2 linked regions of the Paraglaciecola psychrophila 170 genome follow. The protein of the gene in region 2 interacts with the protein of the main gene of each other region in a pairwise test. Links are inferred from orthologs where the notes say so. Each region holds a gene or a part of one and is shown on either strand. Other genes may lie near its edges.

Evidence for each region.
Region 1: the proteins of lysA (region 2) and C427_RS19165 interact in binary tests that used the Escherichia coli proteins (3 or more experiments, as listed by UniProt). The link is inferred for Paraglaciecola psychrophila 170 from one-to-one orthologs.

Annotation. Positions count from the first base shown.
Region 1 is NC_020514.1:4,378,937-4,384,770, forward strand. What follows is about bases 1,168-3,950. They hold C427_RS19165 (response regulator transcription factor), read right to left. Parts: upstream 3,016-3,950; coding sequence 2,320-3,015; downstream 1,168-2,319. Other genes in these bases: C427_RS19160 (ATP-binding protein), read right to left, coding at 1,168-2,323; C427_RS19170 (Spy/CpxP family protein refolding chaperone), read left to right, coding at 3,186-3,950. In the rest of the region: more of C427_RS19160, read right to left, coding at 911-1,167; more of C427_RS19170, read left to right, coding at 3,951-4,007. UniProt on the Escherichia coli protein: Response regulator member of the two-component regulatory system CpxA/CpxR which responds to envelope stress response by activating expression of downstream genes including cpxP, degP, dsbA and ppiA.
Region 2 is NC_020514.1:5,043,420-5,049,317, reverse strand. The notes cover bases 1,616-4,462. They hold lysA (diaminopimelate decarboxylase), read right to left. Parts: upstream 3,741-4,462; coding sequence 2,490-3,740; downstream 1,616-2,489. Other genes in these bases: C427_RS22210 (phosphatase PAP2 family protein), read right to left, coding at 4,440-4,462; C427_RS26605 (lipoprotein), read right to left, coding at 3,742-3,900; dapF (diaminopimelate epimerase), read right to left, coding at 1,616-2,323. Also shown: C427_RS22230 (tyrosine recombinase XerC), read right to left, coding at 1-797; C427_RS22225 (DUF484 family protein), read right to left, coding at 806-1,471; more of dapF, read right to left, coding at 1,493-1,615; more of C427_RS22210, read right to left, coding at 4,463-4,949; C427_RS22200 (ExbD/TolR family protein), read right to left, coding at 5,722-5,898. UniProt on the Escherichia coli protein: Specifically catalyzes the decarboxylation of meso-diaminopimelate (meso-DAP) to L-lysine. Is not active against the DD- or LL-isomers of diaminopimelate.

The DNA of each region.
Region 1 (5,834 bases), 660 kb from region 2 along the record:
ATTAGTTAAACTATTAATAGCCATTAATGCACGCTGGTGGCGAACACTCCAAGTGACATCTATTGTTGAACATTTGTCTTCGGTATAATTAGAGCCAGTCGTTGACCCCATAAATTCTAGTGGCGCACCTGTGTTGTCAGGAATAAACTGTATTTGATGATAACCTTTACGCACTGTGCCATCATAATCTAAGTCGTCACAATACATAGCATCTTTGTCATCAACCAGAGTATCACTTGAGTTCAGCACGTAAGTTAGGGTTTATTGGGTTGTCACTTAAACAAGCACCTAATGTTTACTATGTGTGACATCATCAGAAATATGCATCCAATACTCTTAAACGGTATCGCTTAGTCTCAAACCTCTGCGGACCTCGGTCTTTATATGGGCTAATTCAGCTGCGAATAATTGCTTACTGATGCCGCACATATATTTGACACCATAGCCACCTTCACCCGCATAAAGTGATAAGTCGGTAGCCTTGTGCTCAGCATTTTCATGAAAATGAATATTATATAATTCATCTCTGTGCTATTTGATGCTGAAGAGGTAAAACGAGTATTTTCACCATGCAAATGATCGATATCTCGGGGGGGGGGGGTGAGGCTCAAAACCTTCACTTACAGAGGCTTGTGCATTAAATGCCAAACCAGATAGAACCGACAAAACAAGAATGTATTTTCACTTTAAATATTTTAGCTTGCATGGCTAACACCTAATTGTTATCAATAAAAGCACTCAAAATTTTCAATCCGATTTTGCGACAGAATCGAGCCATATGTACATAGATGATATTTTTTTGATAAAAATCAGGCATTCAAAATTAACAATAAAACATAGCTGATTTAATAAAAGATCACAATAAATCCAAGGATAAAGTCATGCTTAATTATAGATTATTACATACGATTTAAGGACTTATATAAGGTATGGATATTTTAACAAGTAATCCACCTTGGGGCTTATTACTTGCCCGAATCGAACCTTTATGTTTACGGATAACATGTTGCGCAATAGCCAAGCCTAATCCTACTCCACCACTATTTCTGTCTCGCGCGGTGGATTCTCGGTAAAATGCTTCAAAGATTCTATCTAACTGACTTTCTTCAATACCCTTGCCATCATCTTCAATGATCCACACTATACGTTTATCTTGCACCGACACAGACACTTGAATGATATGATTTGAATAATAAATCCCATTGCGTAGGATATTTTCTATGGCACTACTTAATAGCTGTGGATCGGCATACAAACGAATATTTTCCTGCGCCTGATAATCCAATTTTTTATTTCTTTGCTCGGCCTCGAATTGAGCATCGTCGATAATAGGTGTCATGATTTTTTCTAGACTCACAATGTGTAAGTTTTGCATAGGCTGCTTATTATCCAAACTAGATAACAACAAAACTTGAGCTATCATATTTTCAATTTGTTGCGATTCTTTTTCGATCCTTTCTAAGGCTGCCAGCATGTTTGCTGACATATCAAACTCATTCTGTTGCAGCGCAATACCAATAGACAACTGCAAACGGGTAAGGGGTGAACGTAACTCATGTGAGATATCAGCCAATAACCTTTTTTGGCTGGTTAACAAACTCTCGACTTGTTCAGACATATAATTGAAGTCACGGCCAAGTTGACCAATTTCATCTGAGCGCTTACTTGCATTACCGACACGCACACCCATTTTGCCTGTTGCCATCCGTTTGGATGCATGTCTAAGCTGCGCAATAGGATTAAGTAACCCACGCACAAATAGGTAACACAGTCCTAAACTAAGAGAGAGCATAAATATTATAAATATCTCAGGATATTCATGCCGAATAACCCGTAAATCGCCACCCCGTCTTGATTTAACCAAAAATAACAGATACTCATTTTGATTAACTTTTACCCTACCTGGTCCTACAAAGTTGATTCCTTTGATTTCTAACGTCAGCGCCGTACTTTGTGGATTAAAATCATCAAACATTTCTTTTTTGATGGGCCTATGCCTGGTTGCACTATGTACAATTTCTCGCGTCGATTGCTCAATCAACACCAAACCAAAACGGTTGCGGTTGCGTTTACTCAATTGCTTAAGTACGTTTTTAAGCTCAACCTGACCATCATGCTTATCAATTTGATTTTGTAATTTTCGAGTTATGGACTCTAAATCTTTTCGTTGTTGTGTATTCAATGGCTGATATTTGGCTTCAGAGCCAAGTTGTTTAGCCAGCCAAACTGAACTAAAAAAAATCAATAATGCAGCCAACCAAAACCATAAAAAGACTCGAAAAAATAAACTTTGCGCTGGATTAAACCGACTTAATCCCCTCACACGGTCTCCAGATAAAGGTAACCCGCTCCACGATGGGTTTTGATTTTTTCTTCTGAGCTGAAGGCCGCCAATTTTTTACGAAGGTTACTTACGTGCATATCTATACTGCGATCAAAAGCAGCCAGCTTTCTACCTAATACTTTTTCACTAATATCCCGCTTACTAACTAAACTCCCTTGGTTAATCATCAAAAGGTGCAAAATAGAGTATTCGGTAGCGGTCAATTCAAGCAGATGGTCGGCGCAGAATACTTGTTGTGCTGAAGGTGACAACTCTACATTACCTAACCTCAAGTTTTGCTTCACACGACCACTAGGTAACGAAGCCATTCTGCGCACTAATGCCTTTATTCTTGCTGACAATTCTCTATGATTAAAAGGTTTCGCCAAATAATCGTCGGCTCCCATTTCTAGACCAAAAATTTTGTCATAGTCGTCACCTTTAGCTGTCAGCATTAATACGGGGGTGAGATGACTAGTACGTAATTTTTTTAATACTTCAAATCCATCAAGTTTAGGTAACATCACGTCCAGCAAAATTAGGTCGTAATGCTTGTTTGATGTCGCTAGACTCAGACCCGCTTCACCGTTGAGAGCTACATCTAATTCGTAGCCTTGGGGAATAAGATATTCTTTAAGCAACTCAGTCAATTCTACGTCATCATCAATCAATAGTATTTTTTTAGTCGACATATGTTTTCTTAGATATTCTTAGGCTATGGACACTATAACTCAGTGTTATAAGTATATTTATGCAACATGGTATATTTACACAAGCTTTACACTCCCTTTGCGTTTCTTTGCATTCCAGTCGCTAGACTTATAGCAATTCATATAAAGCAATTAATCCAGAGGGCAAAAAAATGTCAAAATTCAGAAACTTACTTAAAACAACACTTACACCCATTGCGCTTTGTCTAACACTTGTCATCGCTGCACCCGCTTTAGCCAAAAAAAGCCATCACCAAAAGCATGAAGATATGCGCCAAATATTATCTGAGTTATCTTTAACCAATACACAAAAACAAGATATCCGACAAACTTTAAAACAAAATCGTGAAGGTAGAGGCTTGTTTAGCAGTGACGTAAAATCGTTGAAGCAAGAGTTGCGCAACCTTATACAATCCTCTGAATGGGATCACGCAGCTGCAGAGAGTGTCATTACCAAGCGCCGAACGCTGATGCAAGCAAAGGCGCTAGAACGGGCGACTAACAAAAACCAAGTCTGGAATTTATTAACCGACTCCCAACAAGAAGAGTTTGTAGTGCTATTTGATGCGCTCAAGGCTCAGCCAAAAAGCGTTGCAGGATGGAAAGAAGGCAAACGAAAAGGCAAAAAACTTAAACGTTTAGACCTATCAGAAGCTCAACTTACTGCCATCAACATTATTAAGAATGAAAGCGATGCAACTGGCAAAAAAATTAAGGTCAGGTTACAAGTCTATAAACAAGCAGAGCAGTTATTAGTGCAAAGGGCTGACTTTGACGCTGATGCTTTGCTAGCTCTCGATAATGAATACAAAGCTGATTTTCTGACAATCGCGATATTAAAAGCCAAAACTCAGCATGATATTTGGAATCAACTTACTACAGAACAGCAAGCTAGGGCCGCAGAAAAAATAAAAGATAAAAGGAGCAAATATGAGAAGAAAGGTAAAAAGCATCAAGAGTTATCGTCAATATAAAGCGAGCCCCTCACACAAATCCTATAACGGCATCTCTTTGATGCCGTTTTTTTTCCATTTATCAAAAATGTAACCGGTCTTCAAACAGTAACTTCATGAACGGTAATATCTATCTGCTTGGCAATAGAAGAATTAGTTTGGTAAAGAATGATGATTTATTTCATGCTCTGCGCATATTTATAAAAGGGTTAGTTTATAGTTAGTCTTTTGTACTTTTAACTAATACAGACAATAAGGAGCCATTATGCAAGACATCGAATTACGGACTCGTCTTGATCAATATTATGGCCAGATCAAGTCGGTCATCTTAGACAAGCAACATCCAATTTCTGGGTTACTTCCTGCAAGCACGGCGGTCACAGTGCATGGCAATTACCAAGATGCTTGGGTACGCGATAACGTATATAGTATTTTAGCCGTCTGGGGACTAGCATTAGCCTATCGCAACTTAGATGACGATGGTGGGCGAGGATTTGAATTACAGCAACGAACAGTCAAATTAATGCGCGCTTTATTGCGCTCAATGATGGCGCAATCGGCAAAAGTAGAAAAATTTAAGCGAACTCGGCAACCCATTGACGCATTACATGCCAAATACGATACGGCTACAGGTGATAGCGTGGTTGGTGATGATGAATGGGGGCATTTGCAGATTGATGCAACCTCAGTATTTCTTCTGACGCTTGCTCAGATGATTGCCTCAGGTTTGGAAATAATCTGGACCGATGAAGAGGTCTGTTTTATACAAAATTTAGTGTATTACATCGAACGAGCCTACCGCACACCCGATTTTGGCATTTGGGAGCGTGGCGCTAAAAGTAATAGTGGTAATGTCGAGCTGAACGCCAGCTCTCTGGGTATGGCGAAGGCCGCACTAGAGTCGCTATCTGGCTTTAATCTTTTCGGCGCAAAAGGGTCTCGGTCAAGCGTTATTCATGTCATTCCAGATAACATCGCTCAATCAAATATTACGTTAACGTCTATGTTACCTCGTGAGTCTAATACGAAAGAAACAGACGCGGCTTTACTTAGCATAGTGGGCTTTCCTGCTTTTGCTGTCGACGACCCAGATCTTGCCAACAAAGTGCGTAACGACATCATTGATAAGTTAGAAGGAAACTATGGACTGAAACGTTTTTTGCGGGATGGACATCAAACCGCTCTCGAAGATGAGGGACGTCTGCATTACGAAGAACAAGAGTTGAAACAGTTTGAGCATATTGAGTCTGAATGGCCGCTGTTCTATACCTATTTATATTTAGATGCGATTTTTCGCGACGATACACCACAAATAAATCATTACCGAACCCGTCTTGACGCGGTACTAGTCGAACAAAATGGTCAAAAACTGCTACCTGAATTATATTTTGTTGCTGAAGATTGTGTAGAACAAGAACGTCTCGAACCTGGCTCTCAAAAGCGTATACCTAACGATAATGTTCCACTAGTCTGGGCGCAAAGCTTATATTTACTTGGTTGTTTACTAGAAGATGACTTATTGCGTCCAGGTGATTTAGACCCTCTGGGACGTAGGCATCACAAAATACCTAAAAAGCCCGTGGTACAACTCATGTTTTTGGCTGAGGATGAAGCGTTGCAACAAGAGTTGGAAGCTTATGGTGTGCAGACACAAACTATCGAAGATATTTCACCTGTACAGGTTTATCGTCCCGAAGATATTGCTAGCATACATGCTCAAATTGGTAAGTGCGAAGAACTAGGTCTTTCTGGGCGTATTCCTAGAAAATTGAAAAGTTTAACCACCAGCCGTGTTTATATGATGGGCAAAAAGCAAGCGATATGCCTGACAGCTTCTTTTATTCAGAA
Region 2 (5,898 bases):
GCATGCCCCAGTAGCTCTTGCACCCCCCTCAAATCTGAGCTTGATTCCAGAACATGAGTGGCAAAACTGTGTCGAAGTTTATGTGGATTAACAGATTGTTCTAGATTTTGCCGAGTCGCCCACAATTTCATACGTTTCGCTATTTGCCTAGTGCCGATCCTATTTTTTAACATACTGACGAATAAGGCAGGCTCTTCACTGGATGCTAGTTCTGGTCTTATCTTAAGCCACACACTTAATGCTTCTAAAGCAACTCTTCCAATAGGTAACAAACGTTCTTTATTACCTTTACCTATAACTCTTAGCTGTCTGTCAGGTTGAATACTTTTTATATTGAGATTAGCCAATTCTGATAAACGTAAGCCACAACTATACATAAGTTCCATCATCGCCTTATCTCGCAAAGCTAGAAGGCCATCTTCCTTGATATCCAATAATTGATGCATCTCATCAACATTTAATTGTTTGGGTAAGGGTTTGGCCTGCTTAGGAGCTTGAATTGAAGATGCAGGGTTTTGTGTTAATTGGCCTTGTTGAACTAGATAAGCGCAAAATCCTCTGATAGAAGATAAGCGTAAAGCGATAGAACGCGAGCTTAGGCTGCTTTTACGTGCATCGTTCAGAATCCTACGGATATCTGATGTATTGAATGTTGACCAACATTCAATATCGAGTTTACTGAAAGCTGCGATAAGCTGCCGCTGATAATTTTCTATCGAGTTACTCGCTAGATTTTTTTCGTACCTTAAATACGCAAGATATTTTTCTAACCAAGTATGTAGGCTTGGCCTCAACATTTTATTAATTAATAGGTCAGCATTTTAGGTAACAAGATACCCAAAAATTGCTGTAGTTGGGTGATCAGTAAGGTATCCATATCTGGATTAAAATGACCTGGATCTTTACTACCTATTGCTAAAATTCCAAGTTCACCCAAATCCCCAATCAGTAATAAAGCCACTGAGTTAGCTTCTTGATCAGCAAACAATAACTTGCGTTCATGCTCACTTAAACGTCCAAAGAAAAGTTTATGTCTTTTAAAGCGTTTTTCGATAAATAAGCGTCGCTGGATCTCAGGCAACGCATGAGCACCTTTGAAAGGCTTTAAGGTGACGGATGCTAACTGCAGGTTTTCTTGAATCACCTCTTCCAAAACAAATTTTAGATCATCAAGGTTAGTACACTTTAGGATACGCAAATTTAAGTCGGCATAGACTCGATAAATGGCTTCGTTCTGTTTGGCAATGGAAATTAATTGATTCAGCTTATGACTCAAGCTTCTGACTTTTTTGCGTAGCTGTTCACTTTGCAATTCCACCAAAGATACACTGCCTTTGTGTGAATGGGGAATACTGATTTTTTCAATAATCTGCGGAAATTGGGTGAAAAACTCAGGGTTTTCAAGTAAGTAAGCGGCTACTTGTTCAGCATCAAGTAGATTGTCAGATTCATATGCAGTCGTTGTATCCATTTTATTTTTGCGACTCTTTGCTCATAAGTTTATATATCCATCAAAAACATGCTCAGCGGCGCCGGTCATTTTTAATACATTATCACCACCTTGCCAACGTATTTTTAAACTACCACCACGCAAATCAACTCTTACATCTTTACTTAATCTGTTTTGTAACTGCCCTACAGCTACTGCAGCACATGCTCCGCTGCCACAAGCTAATGTTTCACCAGCACCTCTTTCAAAAACGCGTAGTTTGATGTGGCTATGATTGATAATTTGCATAAAGCCAACGTTTGCACCTTCACTAAAACGTTCATGTTTTTCAAGCAAGGGGCCCATTGTCTCCACATCTGCTGTTTCCACATCATCTACCAGCAACACACAATGGGGATTACCCATAGAAACAGCACCACAAAAAAAAGTGTGCTCCTGTGCTCTTATGATGTAAGTTTTTTCACGCTTTTGTGCTTTTATCGGCACCAAACTTGGCTCAAACTCGGGTACCCCCATATTTACTGTTACTTGCCCATCTTTCTCAAGATAGAGAACCATACGACCCGCTTTGGTACTGACTACAATTTTATTACGGTTAGTTAGGCCTTTCATTTTTACGAAGCGAGCAAAACAGCGTGCGCCATTTCCACACTGAGAGACTTCAGAACCATCGGCGTTAAATATTCTGTAATGAAAATCTTGGTCGGGATCATAAGGTGGCTCAACCATTAAAAGTTGATCGAACCCGATACCAAAATTTCTGTCCGAAAGTTGTTGAATTTTCTCTTTAGAAAAAAATACGTTTTGCGTTACATTATCAATAACAACAAAATCATTTCCCAGACCATGCATCTTTGAAAACTGGATTTGCATTGCGACTACTTAGCTAAACTTTTGTCAACACGCTTTAGAACATACGTGTTTTATATTATTAAATAGTTATATCATTTCAGCGAAAGACTGACTATGTCTTTAGCTTGATACAGGCTAAATAATCGCAATATTTATTAAATAAATATTTAAACCCATAAACCAATAGTTATGTTGGTATGTGCTCACTTTCAAATAATTGTGATATTTTTTCACGCTCTCTGACTAGATGCATCTTATCGCCATCAATTAATACTTCTGCGGCCTTGCATCGACTATTGTAGTTTGACGCCATAGCAAAACCGTATGCACCCGCACTGCGAACTGCAAGGTAATCATTTGGTTCGATAGCTAGCTCTCGGTCTTTACCGAGAAAATCGCCGGTTTCACAAATAGGACCTACTACATCATAAATAGCTTTGATTCTTTCAAGTCCAGCATCTAAAGGAATGATATTTTGCCATGCTGAGTAGAGCGCTGGGCGAATAAGATCGTTCATCGCTGCATCAACAATAGCAAAGTTTTTCTCCGCCCCCTGTTTTAGAAACTCGACCTTAGTTAACAAAATCCCAGCATTAGCCATGATTGCTCGGCCAGGTTCAAAGATAAGTAATAGCTCTTCTCGGCCCTTCAATCGTTCAGTGATAGCTTGTGTATATTGGTCTGGGTGTGGTGGCTTCTCATCATTATAAGTTACACCTAGCCCACCCCCTACATCGAGATGATGTATATGGATTTGGTGTTCAGCAAGCTCGTCTATTAAGGCTAACAATATATCTAGGGCATCTACAAAAGGGGTTAATTCCGTTATCTGAGAACCAATATGGCAATCAATGCCGATCACATTTAAATACGGCAGGCTATGCGCATATTTATAGATTTCAACAGCTTGTTGGCGTTCAACTCCAAACTTGTTGTCTTTAAGGCCTGTAGAAATGTATGGGTGAGTTTTAGCATCAACATCTGGGTTAACTCGAATCGATATGGGCGCTTTTTTACCAGCTTTCTCAGCTACTTCGTTGATACGGGTCAGTTCACTGCGTGATTCAACGTTAAAACATTTAATATTATGTTCTAAGGCAAAAGCAATCTCATCATGGGTCTTACCTACCCCTGAAAACACTACTTTGCTGGGATCACCACCAGCTTTGAGCACACGTGTTAGCTCCCCACCAGAAACAATATCAAAACCAGAACCCAATTTGGCCATCACATTTAACACTGCCAAATTAGAATTAGCTTTCACAGCATAACAAATTAAGTGTGGCTGACTACCGGCTGCTCTATCAAATGCATGCCAATGTCGTTCAATTGTGGCCTTTGAGTATACATAACAAGGCGTACCGTGAATGTGTGCTACGGTTTCAAGGGCTACGTCTTCAGCAAATAGTTGTTGATTTTTATAGGCAAAGTAGTCCATATCAATTTGTTCCTTGTTCGGCAGACTCAGTGGATGGTTCTAAGTCTGGTGTTGGGGTGTTTGTGGCAGGTTCTTTAGGCGAATATAAAGGAAGTTTTTGGCCACAGGCAGTGAGTATGACTACTGCCAAGGAAACTAAGCCAATTGTTTTCAAATTCATTCTGTTTGCCATCACAACATACCCGTTAATTTATAAGTTGTAATCATGTCACTACCGAGGGTAAAAACAAAGAGATGCTAGGCTTAGAATTGCTTATTTTATGCAATATGAAATAACTAAGATAAAAAATTGGGGGAAGATTAAATTTAGACTTAGTTTCGTGATGTTATATTCAGTATATCGCTGGGAAGTTGATAGTTGTATTACATTTTAATCTGCAACATAGAGTTGCGTTTCATAGCTGAGCATTGCTCTTTTAATACCTGACTTATTAATACTCGGTTTGCGGTAAGTCACTTTTTAGCCTGCAGCCGCTAATATATAAGCCTTAGGCTTATCAGTAAGCTGGCGCAAATCTTATAAAGATAAACTCTGGATATGTATATTTCCAAAACTATCCTAGATGAAGTATTCATATCATCAATGCAGTTAAGTGCAGGTGCTTAATATTATAGTAAGTTTGAACTTTAATATGTCTGATTCGAATGTGGTAGCTACTTATATTTTATTCAAAGATAATTTTCATTAGTTGTTTGATTTTAAAGTATCAACAAACTTATTGTGGAAATACCTAATCCCAATAGTGCGCCTGCAAAAATATCACTGGGATAGTGCACACCTAAAAGCACTCTGGTTACTCCGATGCAACTTGCCCATACATATGCAATAACACTTAGACTAGGATAAAAATGGGCGATTAAAGATGCCATCAAAAAAGCAGCTGCAGTATGCCCAGAAGGTAGGCTAAATTTATCGGATGGCACAATATGGGCATTAAGCTCAATTATATGATGACATGGGCGCTCACGTTTTAAGCTATTCTTCAGCAATAGGTAAATAGGGATTTCTAGCATGTATGCTAACAATCCAGAGTAGAGAAATAATGGCCCTTGTTGCGGTTCCAACCACCAAAGCATCACTCCAATAATGAGGTAAAGTTGACCATCTCCAGTTTTTGATAGCCACTTTATCCAGCTGCAATCTCTATTTGTTGTAAGATTAAACACCCAATAAAACAATGCTTCGTCATGTTGTGTTAAGGATTTCATTGATAAGACCTGCACTGTGATTATCATCAAGCATAATATTTAGAAACTGTGAAAAATAGGTGACACTTTTGCTAAGGCTTTATGACAGTGTTAAACCGCTCTTAAAACTTTATTTACGCTGGATTTGCTGTGTACTAGCAGTATACTCATACTTGACTTAGTTATATTAGGAACAAACATGGATTACAATACTTCTACTCTTTGTGATGTCTTTGCCGACAGTGTTGACGTGGTTGAACCCATGTTTGTGAGTTTTGGCGGTCGGGTTTCTTATGGGGGTGAAAATTACCACCATAAAATGTTTTGAAGACAAGGGTTTAGTGCTAAAAACCTTAGAGCAACCTGGACTTGGAAAAATTTTGTTAATCGATGGTGGTGGCTCCATGCGCCGAGCTTTGATTGATTCTAGTGCTGCGCGGTTGGCCTTTGATAATGGTTGGGAAGGAATAGTATGTTACGGCAGCGTGCGTGAAGTTGATGAGCTCGAAGAAATAAATATTGGTATTCATGCCATCGCTTCAATCCCCGTCAGTGCAGACGACCAAGAGACGGGTGAAATGGATGTGGCAGTTAACTTTGGTGGTGTAACATTTTTGCCAAATGACCATTTGTATGCTGACAGTACCGGTATTATTCTCTCGCCAGAGCCTTTAGATCTTGAGTAAATTTTAAAGATAATTTATCAACAATTGACCCTCAGCAACAAATCGGCAAAAAAAATGCTGCTATTCATTGAATAGCAGCATTTTTATTAATACTGAATAGTTTGGTTTTATTTAGCAACCAATACTGAGACGTTAGCAATACCGGCTCTTTTTACTTCGTTGATAACTTCAGTTACATCACCGTGTTTGGCTTTTGGATGAGCCTGAACCGCAGCTGAGTCCTGGTTATTTTCGGCCAAGAAGCTTTGAATGTTAGCTTCAACGCGGCGAATATCAACCTGACG